Regions from separate parts of the Hymenobacter sp. J193 genome, predicted to be linked through region 2. Evidence: riboswitches for the same ligand, from Rfam matches in the RefSeq annotation. Region 2 holds a riboswitch; each other region holds the start of a gene.

Region 1 (3,272 bases), 2.7 Mb from region 2:
ATCGGTGTGGCCGGCTATTTCGAAGCGGGCCGCTGCTTCCGTCCGGAGCAGCCGCACCAGTCGGTTCAGCTCGGGCTGTGAGGTGGGCAGCAACCGGGCGCGGCCCTGTTCGAAATACAGGTTTTTCAGCTCCACCACAGCGCCCTTCGCCAGATTGGCAAGGCTGGGCAATGAGTCGGGCGTTGCGGCCGGAGCCACTGTTGGTGCCGAAACAACCGCCTGAGCTGGCCGGGCGGCGGGCACGGCAGCTACGGCGGGGCGGGTGGCCGGCCGGGCAGCGGGCGTGGGCCGGCGGCGGGGCGTCGTTGGGGCCGCCACGGGCGCGGGCGTTGGCTTAGGAGCGGCAGCTACCACGGGCACCGGCCGGGGCTGCGCTACCGGAATAGGGCGGGCTGAGCCGGGCAGAGCCGTAAACAGCACCTTGCTGCTCACTGTTTCGAAGCCGCCCAGCTCCTCCGTACGCCGCCATTGCAGCAGCGCCCGACTCTCTATTCCGTTCTGAAAGTACTCGATGCGCACCGGATAGTACCGGCCGGCCTGAAGCCTAATGCGCACGGTGGCATTGAGGTGGTCCTGGTCGCGCCAGGCATCAATTAGCCGCTTCCCGCCCAGCCAGAACCGGAAACCGTCGTCCATCACCGTTGAAAACTCATACTCTCCCGTGACCGGTGCCAGCAGCCAGCCCTGCCACCGCACCGAAAACTCCTCCGTGGGCATATCCGGCCTGGGCGGGATGTGTTCCCAGTCGAAATCAATCTGACGGTCGGTACGGGTAAAGACTTTTTCCTCGAAGTTCATCCCTCGGTAATACGTGCCTTTCAGCCCCGTGCCCACGGGTAGCGCGGATGTTTGCGCCAGTAGCGGCGCGGCGCTCAACAACAATATCAGCCAGGTGAATAAGTGCTTCATCGGAAGAAAGAATAAGATAGTGACGTTGGCAGCCCCAGGCAAAGAAACGCTCCTACGGTTGTAGTTCGTATAGACCGCCCGACAAACCAATACCGTTGCCTGGTCGTAAAGTAGAGTGTGCGGTAATTTTCATTCAACTCCGCGCACCGCAGCTATGGCTACCAAGAAAACTCCTTCTACTTCGGCTAAAAAAACGGATCCGTGCTGGAAAGGCTACGAGCAGGCTGGCACCAAGCAGAAAGACGGCAAAACTGTCCCAAACTGCATCAAAAAAGACTAGCTCTTGTCAGACGCAGCTTCTCTGCTTTAAACAACCCCGGCCTTCTCACTGGCCGGGGTTGTTGTTTTTAGTTCGTTCCGCCGTATCTTCGCCTCTGTTACTTATCCAGAAAGACCGAGGGATTGGGCCCGACGACGTCTTAGCAACCTGAAATAAAACAAGGTGCTAACTCCCGTTTCAGGGCATTTAGGTGCGCTGGAAGAAGATAAGTACAGGACTCGCGCCCCCACGCGGCTCTTTCTGGATAGGCACTTTTTGCTGCCGATTTTCTGAGAAGAGCCGATATGCCGACCGTCACCGCCTCCCCGCTCCACGATATTCTTGCCAAGCGCGTCCTGATTCTGGACGGCGCCATGGGTACCATGATTCAGCGCCATACGCTGACCGAGGACGACTTCCGCGGCACCCGCTTTGCCGACCACCCGAAGCCCCTGCGCGGCAACAACGACCTGCTCAGCCTAACCCGCCCCGACATCATCAAAGGCATCCATGCCGATTACTTCGCAGCCGGGGCCGATATGGTGGAAACCAACACGTTCAGTGGCACCACCATTGCGCAGGCCGATTATGGGCTGGAGCATATCGTGTATGAGCTCAACTACGAGTCGGCGCGCATTGCCAGGGAAGTAGCCGACGAGTTTACGGCCCGGAACCCCGACAAGCCCCGCTTCGTGGCCGGCGCTATTGGGCCCACCAACCGTACCGCCTCGCTCTCCCCCGACGTGAACCGCCCCGGCTTCCGGGCCGTGACCTTTGATGAGCTGGCCACCGCCTACCACGAGCAGGTGCGCGGCCTCATCGACGGCGGCTCCGACGCCCTGCTCATCGAAACCATCTTCGATACGCTCAATGCCAAAGCGGCCCTGTATGCCGTGCAGAAGTTCTTCGATGAAGGCGGCCGCGTGGTGCCCGTCATGATTTCGGGCACGATTACCGACGCCTCCGGCCGCACCCTTTCGGGGCAGACGGTGGAGGCCTTCTGGAACTCGATTCGCCACCTGCCGCTGCTAAGCGTGGGCCTGAACTGTGCCCTCGGGGCCGATCAGCTGCAGGTGTATATCAAGGAGCTGAGCCGCATTGCGGATGTGCACATTTCCGCTTACCCCAACGCCGGCTTGCCGAATGCCTTTGGTGGCTACGATGAGTCGGCGCAGGAATTTGCGGGGGTAGTAGAAAATTACCTTAAGGAAGGCCTCGTGACGGTGGTAGGCGGCTGTTGTGGCACCACGCCCCAGCACATTGGCGAGCTGGCCCGCCTGGCCGGGAAGTACGAGCCGCGTAAGCTGCCGGAGCTACCGAAAGCTACCCGCCTGAGTGGCTTGGAGCCCTTCGGTATCTACCCTGAAAGCCTGTTCGTGAACGTGGGTGAGCGGTGCAACGTAACCGGCTCCCGCGCTTTTGCCCGCCTTATCCGGACCGGCAACTACGAAGCTGCCCTGCAAGTAGCCCGCGACCAGGTGGAAGGGGGTGCCCAGGTCATTGATGTGAACATGGACGAAGGCATGCTCGACTCGGAGCAGGCCATGACCACGTTCCTGAACCTCATTGCCTCGGAGCCCGATATTTCGCGGGTACCGATTATGATTGATTCCTCGAAGTGGAGCGTGCTGGAAGCCGGCCTGAAATGCGTGCAGGGCAAGAGCATCGTCAACTCCATTTCCCTTAAGGAAGGCGAAGAAACCTTCAAGGAGCGCGCCCGCACCGTGCGCCAGTACGGCGCCGCCGTGGTGGTCATGGCCTTCGATGAGAACGGCCAGGCCGACAACTATGAGAAGCGCATCGAAATCTGCCAGCGCAGCTACGACATCCTGGTGAACGAAGTGGGTTTCCCGGCCGAAGACATCATCTTCGACCCCAACATCCTGACGGTGGGCACCGGCATGGAGGAGCACCGCAACTACGCGCTGGACTTCATCGAGGCCGTCCGCTGGATCAAACAAAACCTGCCCGGTGCCCTCACCAGCGGCGGCGTCAGCAACATCAGCTTCTCATACCGCGGCAATGATGTAGTGCGCGAGGCCATGCACTCCTCCTTCCTCTACCACGCTATCCAGGCGGGCCTCGACATGGGCATCGTGAACCC
Region 2 (3,272 bases):
AGCATTGCATTTTTCATCAGCACGGCCCTCACGCTGCCGGCCCGCTCGCTCAACAAAATTGCCTTCCCGCTACTGGCCGACTACTGGAAGGAAAACGCCCTGCCGCGTATGGCCGCCTTCTATCGCGACACCACCCGCCTGAATGCCGTGCTGGGCTGCTACTTGGCTCTGGGCATCGCGCTGAACCTGGATTTCATCTACGGCCTGATGCGCAACCCCGCGCTTGAAGCTGGCACTACGGCCGTGCTGGTACTGCTCTTGGCCCGCCTCTTCGACGGTATCACGGGCCTCAACGGGCTCATCCTCGTCACCTCCCCGCGCTACCGCTACGATCTGCTGTTCAACGTGTCGTTGGCGTTGGTAACCATTACCCTCAATGCCCTGCTGATTCCGCGCCTGGGGCTGACGGGGGCAGCGGTGGCATTTCTGCTGGCCATTGTGAGCATCAACCTGGCCCGCACCTGGTTTGTATGGCACAGCTACCGCATGCAGCCCTTCACCGGCCGCATCCCGCTTATTCTGCTGAGTGCGGTAGTAGCCGGCGGAGCCGCCTGGCTGGTTCCCTCCTTCAATTCGCCACTGGTAGCCATGCTCGTACGCTCGGCGGTACTGACGGTAGTGTATGCCACGCTGGTTCTACTCACCAAGTCTGCCCCAGAGGCCAAGGCTTTGATGCAAAAATTTCGGCACCGAAACCCGCTGACCTGATTGTACTCTCACCGGTTGGCCTAGGCCCACAGTAAGGGGCCGTTAAGCCGGGCACCGGGCAGCCAAGTCAAGTTGATGACGCCTGTTGGAAATCATTATGTCATAACTTAAAAACGAGTAAAGAAAGGTTTTTCAGGCTGGCATCAATGCCCTATTTGGCCGCTGTACCAGGCAAAGGGACAGTCATAGAAATTGTATTCTCACTGCATTGCCCAGCTGTCAACCAGTAACCAAAATCACTATTTCACTAGTAGGCATACAGCAACCACCCGAGTTAGATATTTCCACTAAATCAGCGGCTAATTTCACTGGCTGGCGGTTACCCATGAAAAAGAAAATTTGGAAGTATAAAATTTCGACCCTTCCTTTGCCCTACCAATTCTTTACCCCCCAAAGGATTGTTTTTATACAGAGGCGTGGAGAGACAGGCTCTATGAAACGCCGGCAACCAGCGGAATTTCCGAAACGGTGCCAAGTCCTGACCATATAAAAACAACAAACCGTGAACCACTTGTCCAACCTCGTCCCTGCCTCCGCCACTTCCATTGCTGTACAGCATGGGTGTTGTGCTACGATGGGCATGGCGTGTTGTTGCTAGTTCACACCCCTACTTTTCCTGGTTTGTGCGCTGATTTCAGCCCCCGGCAGCTCCGCTATGCTTAGCGGCCGCCTGGCTTAGCACAGGCCGCTTTTTGTTCTGCCGCAGCGCCCCGACCAGCCCACGTCAGGCCAGCTTCCGCGCAGGATGATTCTCCGCCGAACTGCTGCCTTTCTCCGGCCGGTTCTCCTTCTCCCTGCTTGTCGTATGCCCGCAGCCCTGGCCGCGCCGGTTGGTCCACCCCTGGACGACCTGCGCCATCAGCTCACGCCAGCCACCGCCCTGGAGCGGTTGCGCCTCGTGGCTTCTCTGTACCCCAACTCGGCGGTTTTCTCGACCTCCTTTGGCCTGGAAGACCAGATTATCAGTCACTTGATTTTTGAGTTCGACTTGCCCATTCGGGTATTCACGCTCGATACGGGCCGCAACTTCCAGGAAACCTACGCCACCTGGAACAAGACTTTGCTGCGCTACCAGAAGCCGATTGAGGTGTATGCGCCCCGGCAGGAAAGCCTGCAGGCGCTGCTCCTCGAAAAAGGCCCCAACTCCTTCTATGAGAGCGTGGAAAACCGCAAGGAGTGCTGCCACATCCGCAAAGTAGAACCCCTGAACCGCGCCCTGGCCGGGCAACAGGCCTGGGTAACGGGCATCCGGGCCGAACAGTCGCAGAACCGCCAGACGATGGAGCCGGTGGAGTGGGACGCGCCGCACAACCTCATCAAAGTTCACCCGCTGTTCGACTGGACCTGGGAAGAGGCGGTGGCCTTCACCCAGGAGCACGGAATTCCGGTGAATACACTACATAAGCAGGGCTTTGTGAGTATTGGGTGCGCGCCCTGCACCCGCGCCATCAAGCCGGGCGAAGACTTCCGCGCCGGTCGCTGGTGGTGGGAAGACCTTTCGGCCAAAGAATGCGGTCTGCACGCCACCGCCCACCACAATGGTCCCGACCCGGTGGTGGAGCCGGTGCCCGCCAACTAAGTATCAAGCAAGACCAGTTTCTTATGAGTACCCCTTCCTTCGATTACCTCGACCGGCTGGAAGCCGAAGCCATCCACATCCTGCGGGAAGTAGCCGGCCAGTTTGAGCGTCCTGCCCTGCTGTTTTCGGGTGGCAAAGACTCCATTGTGCTTACGCGCCTGGCCGAAAAAGCCTTCCGCCCCGGCCGCTTCCCGTTTCCGCTGGTGCACGTGGATACCGGGCATAACTTCCCCGAGGTGCTGGCCTACCGCGATACGCTGGCCGAGCAGCTGGGCGAAAAGCTGATTGTGCGCAGTGTGGAGGACACCATCCGGCGCCAGCGCCTGCGTGAGCCGATGGGCAAGTACCCCAGCCGCAACCCGCTGCAAACCTACACGCTGCTGGAAACCATTGAGGAGTTTGAGTTTGATGCTTGCATCGGCGGGGCCCGGCGCGACGAGGAAAAGGCCCGCGCCAAGGAACGCATCTTCTCGGTGCGCGACGAGTTTGGCCAGTGGGACCCCAAGCGCCAGCGCCCCGAGCTGTGGAACATCTATAACGGCCGCATCCAGAAGGGCGAAAACGTGCGCGTATTCCCCATTTCCAACTGGACGGAGCTGGACGTGTGGCGCTACATCCAGCGCGAGAACATCACCCTGCCCGACATCTACTTCGGCCACGAGCGTACCTGCGTGGTGCTGCCCTCGGGCCAGCTGCTGGGCCTCACCGAGCACATCCGCCTCGACAAGGACGACGAAATCGTGACGCGGCAGGTGCGTTTCCGCACCGTGGGCGACTCTACCTGCACGGCCGCCGTGGAAAGCGACGCCGCCACGGTGGAAGACATCATCCAGGATCTGCTGCTGGCCAAAGTAAGCGAGCGGGGTGCTACCCGTCTCGACGACAACATCTCCGAAGCCGGCATGGAAGACCGCAAGCGCAACGGGTATTTCTAAGTGGTGAAGTTGTGAAAGGTGAAGTTGTGAATTCTGCACCTCACCTGAAC
Region 3 (3,272 bases), 3.7 Mb from region 2:
CAGGTGGAAAAGCTGGGCGGGCCGGCCAGCACGCGGTAAGCTGGGTCCAGCAGCTCCAGCACCAGCCCTTCAGCGGCGGCCGGGTGGCGGCTGAGCTTGCCCAGCACCGGAATCAGGCCGGGGTGGCGCCCGGCACTGATGCAGGCTACCATTTCGCTATGCGGCAGCCCGTCACTGGTCACGGCGCCCTTGAACAGCTTCACGGCAACCGGTTCGTGGGCTGCAGGATCCTGCCACTCCGCCCGGTAAATCACCCCCGAAGCGCCCTCACCCAGCTGTTGCTGGATAGCCAGTTTCTCCCAACTGATTTCTGGTATGGGATGCGCGGCCAGCGCGGCGGCTTCGATGTACTCACTGAGTGGGTTGCCGGCAAACGCCAGCCAGCTCAGGCGAGGCAAGCTGAGCAGCCACGTCGGCAGCTCCCCAAGGTGGTTGGCCGAGATGCGCAGCAGCTCCAAGGCGATGCAGGCCGCCATTTCGGGCGGCAGATGGGTAAGCTGGTTGCCGGCCAGCATCAGCTTCTGGAGCTCGTGGCACCGGCCGATTTCGGGCGGTAGCGCGGTGAGTTGGTTGTCGGTCAGGATAAGCCAGCGCAACCTGGGTGGCAACGCGGTGGCCGGCAGCGTACGGATCTGGTTGGCTTTGAACCCCACCATCTGCAGCTCTGAACACTTCCCTAGTGCCTCGGGCACCTCGGTAAACTGGTTGTCGGAGCAGAAAAGGATACGCAGCCGGCGCAGGCGGCTCAAGTCGGCGGGCAGCTCCGCCAGCGCGTTGCCGGAGAGGTTGAGGATTTCCAGCGTATCGGCCAGCTCGAATATTTCGCGGGGAAACTCCATGAGGCTTTCCGATAGATCAAGGCGGGTAGCGCCGACCAAGTCGCCGCGGCGCAATTGCTCCAACGTGTGCATACGGGCAAAGGTCGTGGTTTGCGGCCGTTGCCTTTGCGGTTATCAGCCGTTAAGCAGAGCGAAACATCTCGCATGCTGACGTTGCATCAGTAATCAAATTACCATTGCACGTGAGATACTTCGCTGCGCTCTGCATGACCTTACCACCTGCTCCAAAATATTTTCAAAATTATTTGCACGAATAAATTCTGGTTGTACATTTGCCCTGCGCTCCATGCCACGGAGCACTTATCAAGAAAGGCGGAGGGACAGGCCCTGTGATGCCTTAGCAACCAGTAGAAATACCAGGTGCTAAATCCTGTTCTGAGTCGGCTTCGGTCGGCGCGGAAGAAGATAAGTTAAAAGATGCCTACCGTCTGCAGCGGTCTTGCTCTTCTGACTTGTCGGGAGGGCTTTTTTTATGCTCTTTCGGTAAGAAATCTTGCATAAGTGTCTGGGCAACAAGGTGCGTTTTCGTCTAACCACAAAACGGCCAAACCCATGCAATCTGCCACTCGCCTCCTCCAGTCCATTCCCGTAGATGAGCTCACCGGCGCCATCTCCGTTCCGATTTACCAGACCTCGACCTTCGTACAGGAGGCCCCCGGGGTAAACAAGGGCTACGACTACGCCCGCACCGGCAACCCTACCCGCCGCGCCCTCGAAAACATCCTGGCCACCCTCGAATACGGCCACTCCGGCTACGCCTTCGCCTCGGGTCTGGCCGCCATCGATGCGGTGGTGAAGCTGCTCTCGGCTGGCGACCAGATCGTGGCCATCGACGACCTGTACGGCGGGGCTTTCCGCCTGTTCGAGCACGTGTACCGCCGCTTCGGCATCGATATCGTGTACTGCGACACCACTGATCCGGCCAAGGTAGCTGCCGCCATTACCGCAAAAACCAAGCTGGTGTGGCTGGAGTCGCCCTCCAACCCTACCCTGAAAGTGTCGGACATTGCCGCCATTGCCGACATAGCCCATGCCCACGGCGCCTGGCTGTGCGTGGACAACACCTTCGCCTCGCCCGTGCTCCAGCAGCCCATCAAGTTGGGGGCCGATATCGTGGTGCACAGCGCCACCAAGTACTTGGGCGGCCACTCCGACCTCATTGCCGGCGTCGTGGTAGCGGCCACCGAGGAGCTGGGGCTGCAGCTAAAATTCATCCAGAACGCTTCGGGCGGTATCCTCGGGCCGTTCGATTCCTTCCTCGTGATTCGGGGGCTGGAAACGCTGCCTCTGCGCATTGAGCGGCACTGTAGCACGGCCCTGAAAGTGGCCCAATTCCTCCAAACGCGCCCCGAAGTGCGCGCCGTGTACTACCCGGGCCTGGAAGAGCACCCCAACCACGCGGTAGCCAAAAAGCAGCAGCCCGGCGGTTTCGGCGGCATTATTGCCCTCGTGCTCGAAGAAGACACCCAGGAAGCCGCCACGCAGGTAGTCACCAGCACCAAGTACTTCCACCTGGCCGAAAGCCTGGGCGGCGCCAAGAGCCTGCTCTGCCACCCCGCCACCATGACGCACAAATCCACGCCCGTGGCCCAGCGCCAGGCCGCCGGTGTGGCCGACAGCCTGATTCGCCTGAGCGTGGGCCTGGAAGATGCCGAAGACCTGATTGCCGACCTGGCCCAGGCACTCGACCGCCTGAGCGAAGGCAAAGTAGCCCTGAAAGAAGCCGTACGCGAAGCCGAAGCCCAGCTGGCGTAGGGGCTGAAAAAGATAGTAAACCATCATGCTGAGCGCAGCCGAAGCATCTCTACCGCTTCGTTGCAATGTCAATTGGTTAGCCAGAGGTAGAGATGCTTCATCTGCGCTCAGCATGATGGTTAACAGTAGTGTGACGCCCTTTTGATTTGCACAAGTACTATGAATCGTAACGACATCCGCATCGGCTTATTCGGATTCGGCGTGGTGGGCCAAGGCCTGCACACTGTGCTGGAACGCACGCCCGGCCTGCGGGCCCGCATCGGCCGCATCGGGGTGAAGGACCGCACCAAAGCCCGCAACCTGCCCGCCGAGCTATTCACCTTCGACCGCGACGAAGTGCTGGACGACCCCACGCTTAACGTCATTGTGGAGCTGATTGACGACGCCGACGAGGCCTACCGCATCGTGATGGGGGCGCTGCGCCGGGGCAAAGCCGTGGTAACGGCCAACAAGAAAATGCTGGCCGAGCACCTGCAGGAACTGATTGATTTGCAGCGCGAAACCAACACGCCCCTGCTCTACGAGGCCGCTGCCTGTGCATCCCTGCCCGTCATCCGCAACCTGGAGGAGTACTACGATACCGACCTGCTGGAAGCGGTGGAAGGCATCATCAACGGCTCCACCAACTATATCCTCACGGCCATGCACCGCGACGCGCTGACTTTCTCGGCGGCGCTG

What was found. A riboswitch is a leader RNA that binds a small molecule or an ion and turns the genes downstream of it on or off. The one in region 2 is predicted to bind S-adenosylmethionine.
Region 1: it holds a riboswitch for S-adenosylmethionine, as region 2 does, so the genes downstream of both, metH (methionine synthase) here and LRS06_RS18155 (phosphoadenylyl-sulfate reductase) in region 2, are expected to answer to the same signal.
Region 3: it holds a riboswitch for S-adenosylmethionine, as region 2 does, so the genes downstream of both, LRS06_RS02185 (PLP-dependent aspartate aminotransferase family protein) here and LRS06_RS18155 (phosphoadenylyl-sulfate reductase) in region 2, are expected to answer to the same signal.

Annotation. Positions count from the first base shown of each region.
Region 1 is NZ_JAJONE010000001.1:1,494,489-1,497,760, forward strand. It holds gene LRS06_RS06460 (PA14 domain-containing protein) at 1-909, opposite strand, end outside; gene LRS06_RS06465 (hypothetical protein) at 1,064-1,189, shown strand; SAM riboswitch class I at 1,288-1,401, shown strand; gene metH (methionine synthase) at 1,474-3,272, shown strand, end outside.
Region 2 is NZ_JAJONE010000001.1:4,151,012-4,154,283, reverse strand. It holds gene LRS06_RS18160 (lipopolysaccharide biosynthesis protein) at 1-708, shown strand, start outside; SAM riboswitch class I at 1,110-1,201, shown strand; gene LRS06_RS18155 (phosphoadenylyl-sulfate reductase) at 1,514-2,287, shown strand; gene cysD (sulfate adenylyltransferase subunit CysD) at 2,311-3,222, shown strand.
Region 3 is NZ_JAJONE010000001.1:492,049-495,320, forward strand. It holds gene LRS06_RS02180 (leucine-rich repeat-containing protein kinase family protein) at 1-911, opposite strand, end outside; SAM riboswitch class I at 1,137-1,251, shown strand; gene LRS06_RS02185 (PLP-dependent aspartate aminotransferase family protein) at 1,392-2,594, shown strand; gene LRS06_RS02190 (homoserine dehydrogenase) at 2,754-3,272, shown strand, end outside.